DNA from 2 places in the Lysinibacillus sp. GW247-5R2A genome. Region 1 is predicted to be linked to the other one. Evidence: riboswitches for the same ligand, from Rfam matches in the RefSeq annotation. Region 1 holds a riboswitch; the other holds the start of a gene.

What was found. Region 1 has a riboswitch for glycine ahead of AC07YC_RS10340 (amino acid permease). Riboswitches for the same ligand answer to the same signal wherever they lie in the genome.
Region 2: linked by a shared signal. The riboswitch ahead of gcvT (glycine cleavage system aminomethyltransferase GcvT) and the one ahead of AC07YC_RS10340 (amino acid permease) in region 1 are both predicted to bind glycine.

Annotation. Positions count from the first base shown of each region.
Region 1 covers NZ_JBWKZL010000005.1:268,571-272,832, reverse strand. Annotated here, with positions in the region: gene AC07YC_RS10350 (M20 family metallopeptidase) at 1-199, shown strand, start outside; gene AC07YC_RS10345 (glutaminase) at 284-1,246, shown strand; gene AC07YC_RS10340 (amino acid permease) at 1,281-2,618, opposite strand; glycine riboswitch at 2,784-2,860, opposite strand; gene AC07YC_RS10335 (rhodanese-like domain-containing protein) at 3,270-3,656, opposite strand; gene AC07YC_RS10330 (lipoate--protein ligase family protein) at 3,861-4,262, shown strand, end outside.
Region 2 covers NZ_JBWKZL010000004.1:30,026-34,287, reverse strand. Annotated here, with positions in the region: gene comGD (competence type IV pilus minor pilin ComGD) at 1-30, shown strand, start outside; gene AC07YC_RS07685 (hypothetical protein) at 23-340, shown strand; gene comGF (competence type IV pilus minor pilin ComGF) at 333-761, shown strand; gene AC07YC_RS07675 (shikimate kinase) at 960-1,475, shown strand; glycine riboswitch at 1,620-1,713, shown strand; gene gcvT (glycine cleavage system aminomethyltransferase GcvT) at 1,979-3,082, shown strand; gene gcvPA (aminomethyl-transferring glycine dehydrogenase subunit GcvPA) at 3,108-4,262, shown strand, end outside.

The DNA.
Region 1 (4,262 bases):
GCAAGTTGTTTCTCAAGGTGTCACGCCAATCGCCCATAAAGGTATGCTACAAGCTGCTAAAATTATGGCGTGTACAGCAATTGAGTTATTGGCTAATCCAATACTGATTGAGGAAGCTAAAAAGGAATGGCAAGAACGTCTTGATGGGGAGACGTATGAATCGTTAATTCCGGAGGGGACCATGCCTCCAAAGCTATAAAAGGATAGCAAAAATATGGATAGAGTCTTCATAGGAGAACTATGAAGACTCTGTTTTTGCACATTTTGAAAGGAGTCCACAGTAATGTCAACACAACCTAGTCACGATCAGCTTGTGGCACAATCGGTCACACAGTTTCGCTCTGCCGCAAAAGAAGGACGGTGCGCTAACTATATCCCTGCATTAGCTAAAAAAGACCCAAATCAATTAGCTATAGCCATTATTGGCACTGAAGGGCATGAAATTAAAGCTGGTGATACGACGGAGTTATTTACGCTTCAAAGTGTTTCCAAAGTAATCACCTTTATACTGGCCTGTATGGATCGAGGATTGCCCTATGTATTAGAGAGGGTTGATGTTGAGCCAACAGGGGATACATTCAACTCTATTATTCGCTTAGAAAGTCATCAGCCAGGAAAGCCCTTTAATCCAATGATTAATGCTGGGGCGATTACTGTCTCCTCTATGATGATTGGTCATTCACCACAGGAGAAGATTGACAAAATCCTGCAATTTTTAGAGCAAATCATAGGTAAGCAATTAAGTGTCAACGAGGAAGTGTTTCAATCCGAGTGGCAAACAGCTAACCGTAATCGAGCACTAGCCTACTATTTAATGGATTCTGGTTTCTTAGACTGCCCAGTAGAAGCGGCTCTTGAGGTTTACTTAAAGCAATGTGCGATTGAAGTCAATGTCTCCGATTTAGCGATGATTGGTTTAGTTATCGCTAATGATGGCTATCATCCGCTATTAAAGAAACAATTATTTCCTAAACAAGTGGCAAAATTAGCAAAGGCTCTAATGGTAACATGCGGTATGTACAATGCTTCAGGGAAATTTGCGGCATTTATTGGACTTCCTGCTAAAAGTGGTGTTTCTGGTGCCATTCTTACCGCTGTCCCAGGCCATGCAGGATTAGATTCACCATTCCCTGCTGGCTGTGGAATAGGTATTTATGGACCAGCCATTGATCCTATCGGGAATAGTGTCGCAGGTGTCCAATTACTGAAACATTTAGCGACAGAATGGGATATGACCATTTTTTAACGAGTAGAAGATGACTTCAGAGTGAGCTCTGAAGTCATCTTTTTTTCATTTTATATAGAATGAAAAGGGCAATAAACCAAATAGGTGTTAGTAGAAGAGCTGTACGTGTTGCCTCTGAAATAAACATCACAATTAATAGGAAAGCAAAAAACGCAAGCACTACGTAGTTAATAAAAGGTGTCAGCGGTGCTTTGAAGCTTGAGGCTTCATGTAGGGCACGATTTTTCCGTTTATAGATGATGTGAGAAATGATGATAATACTCCACACCCATATGAAGCAAATCGCACTAATAGTCGTTACGATACTAAAGGCATTCTCTGGCATTAACTTACTTAACAGTGCCCCTACAGATACAACAATTGCAGAAATGACTAGTGCATTACTTGGAACACTATTTTTATTGAGCTTAGCAAAAGCAGGTGATGCTTGTTTATTTTTACCAAGATTAAAGAGCATGCGACTTGTTGAAAATAAACCACTATTACCAGCAGATGCGGCTGAAGTGAGCACAACAAAATTAATAATACCTGCAGCAATTGGAATGCCCGCTAATGTAAATACTTGGACAAATGGACTGCTTGTGGCAGACATTTCATACCATGGATTGATACATAGGATGACAAACAGTGCCCCTACATAAAAGAGTAAAATTCGAAATGGTATTTTATTAATAGCAGAAGGAATGTTTTTTTGTGGGTCCGCAGTCTCGGCTGCCGATACCCCTACTAATTCCACACCGACAAAAGCGAAAACAACCATCTGAAAGGCCATTAAAAAGCCATATACTCCATTTGGAAACAGGCCGCCGTGGACCCAAAGATTATCTACTGAAACCGTCCCTGAGCTTGTTTGAAAGCCTGTCACTAACATAATAAGTCCAAGGATAATGAGCGCCACAATGGTAATCACTTTAATGATAGCAAACCAAAATTCTAACTCCCCAAATAGTTTGACCGTCAATAAATTCAGTAGTAGTAATACTACTAAACAACCAATAGCTGGAACCCATTGAGGGATATCAAACCAATATTGTGTATAAACCCCCACAGCGATAATATCTGCCATCGCCGTCATGATCCAACAGAACCAGTAGGTCCAGCCTGTTACATACCCTGCCCATGGCCCTATGTATTCGGAGGCAAAATCCGTAAATGATGTATATCCTGAATTCGATAATAATAGTTCGCCCAATGCACGCATAACAAAAAAGAGTGCCGTTCCGACAATTAAATAGGCAAGGATGATCGAAGGCCCTGCTAATGCAATGGCTTTCCCAGAGCCTAGAAATAAACCGGTTCCTATTGTCCCACCAATGGCAATAAGCTGTACATGGCGATTTTTTAATTCACGTTTTAATTGTTGCTGTTCCACGTTAATCCCCCCAAAGATGCATAAAAAATAATGACTGGAAAAATAAAAAAAGAGACTAGTTGTGACACTAGTCTCGGAAAAACGTCAGAATAACAAATACCATTTGATCACGGATGGTTCATGAAATCATCGTAACCATCGTATGGCATCGCTTAAAAAAGCTGTTATTACTCCTCTGTCCTTTTGCCTGAGATAGTGAACCCTTCGGCGACGCACAATGCGCTCTCTCCAGAACTGCTCCTGCTATAGTTTGATCCATAGCATTCATAGCTTATTAATTTTTTATCATAAATATTATTTTAAGATATTATATATCCTAGCAGTGCTTTTACAATTATTCAACTAGAAATTTATATTATTTTCAGAAAAATAGAAGAATGTAGTGCATAAATGAAAATTACTAACGATAATTAGTATTTTTGGACATACAAAGATTTCCGTAGTATGCGCAAATGGGTAAATACGAAAGCTTAATGTGGAAGAAATGAAGTGGGGACAAGTGAGGGGGAGGAGGATCATTATAGTATGAACGAGTGTACGAAATAGCCACTTAAAGTTTTGCAATAGATATAATATAGTAGAAACTCTGAATTTTTTGTATAAAAAGAAGCCGTCTCCTAGTTCTTTGAGACGACTTTTTTTAGGGAAATATTAATATTTTTTGGCTTTTATTTTACCTGTCCAAGTTTTGAAACCGCCTTGAAGTTGGTAAATTTGGTTGTACCCACGTTTTTTAAGAAATAGTGCAGCACGTGAGCTACGGCCTGTATTTTGACAGTATAAATATACTGGTAAATCTGGGCGAATTTCTTTATAACGTTGACGTAATGTTGTGGAAGGAACATTTCGTGCGCCAAGAATGTGACCAGCATCAAATTCTTTTTGTTCACGAACATCGATTAGCTGCGCTTTACGATAGCCTTCAATAAATTGTTCTTGTGTTAAGTTGGTTACAGCTTTTTTGAGTCTTAGTGCATTAATACCGATGTATGCAATTACGACTACTAAAACGACACCGATTGTGATAAGTATGTCCAAGATTTTCTTACCCCTTTCTATCTTCTTTATTATTATAAAAGATGCGCTAGCGATAGTCCAATGAGTTTGATAAAATTAACTAGATTGTGGCGAATTCGTCGATATCGTTTGAAAAGCCACAACTTGAACTGTAACGTAATCTTCGTTAAGGTTGAACCGCAGGTGGGGCCTGAGGTATTTTTATAAATTGTAGGAGATGAACATATGACAACTTGGTATTTTTTAAATTCAGGGAAATGTAGTCCTTCTTTTAATATGGCACTAGATGAAGCATTACTTGATTGGCATAGTGAGGGGTTCATTCCACCAGTCATTCGTTTTTATGAGTGGGAACCGGCAACATTATCAATCGGTTATTTTCAGCAAGCCAAAAAAGATATAAATTTAGATGCTGTACGTGAGCAAGGCTTAGGTTTTGTACGTCGACCAACTGGTGGACGAGCTGTGCTGCATGAGCATGAGCTCACATATAGTGTCATCGTAACAGAAAGCTATCCAAATATGCCAGAGTCAGTGACAGAGGCGTACCGTGTGCTAAGTGAGGGAATCTTGCAAGGTTTCCATAACTTAGGGATGGATGCCTATTTTAGTGTCCCTGATACAGAG
Region 2 (4,262 bases), on a different contig from region 1:
TTAGGGCGAGGGAGAGCGAGAATTGAATGAGTCAGGCTATTCTTTTGTTGACACGATTTTGGCAATGGGCATCTTGATGTTACTTTGCGGCTCCTTATTGCCTATTACCTATACGATGAAAACGAATCTTATGAATAAAAAAATGGAAATGATTGCAGCTGAAACAGCATATGAGGGCCTGAAATTATATCAAGCTGTACAACAAACTGAGGGCACAAGAATTATTGAACAGGTTGAGTATCGATGGATGTTTAATGGTGAAGAAATTTGTGTTCGTTTTCACAATATACTCAAGCCACGCCAAAAATGTATTCCCCTTACAGGAAATGTCCATGAATAATGAGAAGGGCTATACCTTACTAGAAGCAATGTTTCAATTAATGGTGTTTGTGCTGATTTCTCATCTTTTTGTCCTAATTATGCTGTGGTATGCTGAAATGACCTCAACTATGCAAACGGATGAACAATCGAAATGGGAGCTGTTTGTGTATGATTTGAATAATGGGCTAAAGGATATTTTAACGTTCTCTGTGCGGGATGATCATAAACGAATCACTTTCCAGACCACAGAAGCTGTCCATTATATTGATTGCTATCGTAATATCATTCGTGAACAAGTAAATGGAGGACATGTTCCCATGCTAAATGGCATCAATAAATGTCAGTTCACTTATAGCGGAGATAGGCTGACAGTAGCGGTGGAAATGCCTAGTGGTATGCAAAAGGAGCGAACCTTCTATGTGCCAATTATTGAAAAATGACAGTGGGGCTATTTTTTTAATCGCAATTGCATTATTATTTCTTGTAACTACTTTTCTTCTTGCGTATTGTATGTCATATGAAATGCAATTTCAAACATATGATGGGCTCGAAAAATTGAATGTTCAAGCTACGATAAATTTATTGGGACAAATTTTGTCAGACAGTGTAGAATCGTAGTTATAAGAAGGTGATTCGAATTGCGAAAAATATATTTAGTTGGTTTTATGGGTAGTGGAAAGAGTGCTTTAGGAAGACGTTTAAGCTTTTTATTAAAGATGCCATATTATGATATGGATCATGAAATAGTGAGACAGCAAGGAATGTCCATCCCGCAGATTTTTGAAAAGTACGGAGAGGCCCATTTTCGAAAAATAGAAACAGAATTTTTGAAAAGTTTCCGCGATGAGGCTTGTATTATTTCTACGGGCGGTGGAGCTGCGATGAATGCTGAAAATCGAAAAATTATGAGACGTAGTGGCTTAGTATTTTTTTTAGATGCCTCGTTTGAGGATATTTATAAACGAGTTCAGCATGATCCTAACAGACCAATCGTACAAAGCTCGACAAAGGAGGAGCTAGAAAGTCTGTATCATTACAGAAGAAAGTTTTATCGTGATGCAGGGCATATTCAGGTCCTGACAGCGGGCAGAACCATTCGTCAAATTTTAGAGTATTTAGTGTTCCAAGTAAAAAGGCTTAAAAACGAACGATAAATGATGATAAACCGAATAATGTTCGTGTTTTATTATCTTTTAAAAAATGATTGCCTTTTCAATGCAATTAATGTTAGGATATAGACAAATAAGTAACTAAATGTTCATTGAATACTAAATAGTACCAAGATGTATCTTGGGCGGATGATTATACGGGGAGAGAGCGTTATTAAACGCCACCGAAGGAGCAAGTAGCAATGGCTATGAATCTCTCAGGTAAAAGGACTCGTATAAGACGCAACTCTGGAGAGAGCTGTAGTATAACAATAGCAGCCACCAAAGGGGAAAGCCGACTAATTGGCAGTATCAACCATGCGAGTTAGTCTGGTGTAACTTTCAGGTGCAAGGACAGAGAATCCCGAAAAGGGGTTCGTCTGTCTTTTTTTATGTCTTTAGGTACTCCGTGAAGCTTTTTACTTTGCTAAGTCATGACTGTACCCATACAAAAAGCAGACGAACTACTACCAGTAAAAATGTAACTAACAATAAGGGGGCAAAAAAGAATGACGAATGAATTAAAACGTACACCTCTATTTGAAGAATATGCGAAATATGGTGCTAAGACGGTTGACTTCGGTGGATGGGAATTACCAGTTCAATTCTCCTCTATTAAAGATGAACATGACGCAGTACGTAATCGTGCGGGATTATTTGATGTATCCCATATGGGTGAAATTTTAGTAACGGGTCCCGATGCATTAGATTTTTTACAAAACCTTTTATCCAATGATGTTTCAAAAATAGCTACTGGCCAGGCACAATACACAGCAATGTGCTATGAGGACGGCGGTGTTGTCGATGATTTACTAACGTATAAGCTAGCAGATCAACATTATTTATTATGCGTGAATGCAGCAAATATCGAAAAAGACTATGATTGGATGCTGGAAAATCAACATCAATATGATGTGACAATTGACAATCAATCGGAAGCCTATGCACAAATTGCGCTACAAGGTCCTTTAGCAGAGGAGGTTCTTCAATCCCTCACTTCAACGGATGTAAGTGCCATTAAATTTTTCCGATTCCAAGAGAATGTAGAAGTCGCAGGACATAAAGTGTTAGTTTCTCGTAGTGGATACACAGGAGAAGATGGCTTCGAACTATATGGAGCACCAGAGGATATTAAAGCACTATGGGATAAAATTTTAGGTGCTGGTCAAGACAAAGGTGTTGTTCCTGCAGGTCTAGGATGTCGAGATACATTACGTTTTGAAGCGGGTCTGCCACTTTACGGTCAAGAATTATCAGCAACTATTTCTCCTCTTGAAGCAGGTATTGGCTTTGCTGTGAAATTAAATAAAGAAGATTTTATTGGTCATGATGCATTAGTGGCTCAGAAGGAAAATGGTCTTCCACGCAAACTAGTCGGCATTGAAATGATCGATAAAGGGATTCCACGCCATGGCTATAAAGTGTTTAAAGATGGTCAGGAAATTGGTGAAGTTACAACAGGAACACAGCTTCCTTCCTCAAAACGTAATGTTGGTCACGCGTTAATTGACAGTCAATTCGCAACTATCGGAAATGAATTAGAAATTGAAATCCGTGGTAAGCAACTAAAAGTGATTACAGTTGAAACACCGTTTTACAAGCGTTCAAAATAATAGCTGAAAAGAGGGACCTACATTTATGAAACATCGTTATTTACCAATGACGGAGCAAGATCAAAAAGAAATGTTAGACGTAATCGGTGTATCCTCAGTTGATGAATTATTCGAGGATATTCCTGAGAAAGTACGTTTTAAAGGCCTTTATGACATTAAGGCAGCAAAATCGGAATCTGCTTTATTAAAAGAGTTATCGGCACTTGCTGCTAAAAACAAAGACACAAATGCGAATGCATCGTTTTTAGGTGCAGGCGTTTATAACCACTACAAGCCTGTAATCGTGGATCATGTTATTTCTCGCTCAGAGTTTTATACAGCCTATACTCCCTATCAACCTGAAATTTCACAAGGCGAGCTTCAAGCTATTTTTGAATTCCAAACTATGATTGCAGAGCTTACTGGTATGGATCTTGCCAACTCTTCTATGTATGACGGTGGTACAGCATTGGCTGAAGCAGGAATGTTGGCAGCTGGACATACACGTCGTAAGAAAATTTTAGTATCTGAAACGGTACACCCAGAATATCGTGATGTTGTGGCTACATATGCCTATGGTCAATCTATTGAAATCGTAACAATCCCACATAAAGATGGTGTGACTGATATTGCAGCTTTAAAAGAGCTAATTGACGACAATACGGCAGCAGTTATTGCTCAATATCCAAACTTCTTTGGTCAAGTTGAGGATATTCAAGTAATCGGTGATATTGCGCATGAAGCAAAAAGCTTATTCGTAGTATCGTCTAACCCACTTGCCCTAGGTATTTTAACTCCTCCAGGTAAACTAGGAGCTGATATTTGTGTAGGTGATGCACAAGTTTTCGGTATCTCTGAAGCATTTGGTGGTCCACACTGTGGTTTCTTTGCAGTGACAACTAAATTAATGCGTAAGGTGCCAGGTCGTCTTGTTGGTGAAACAGTAGATGGTGAAGGACGTCGTGGTTATGTATTAACACTACAAGCACGTGAACAACATATCCGTCGCGATAAAGCAACTTCTAACATCTGTTCGAACCAAGCACTTCTTGCACTTGCAGCTTCTGTAGCAATGACAGCTCTAGGGAAACAAGGTATTCGCGAAATGGCTACACAAAATATTGCGAAAACACGTTATGCAAAAAATGCCTTTGAAGCAGCAGGCTTTACAGTAGCATTCCAAGGTGCACATTTTAATGAA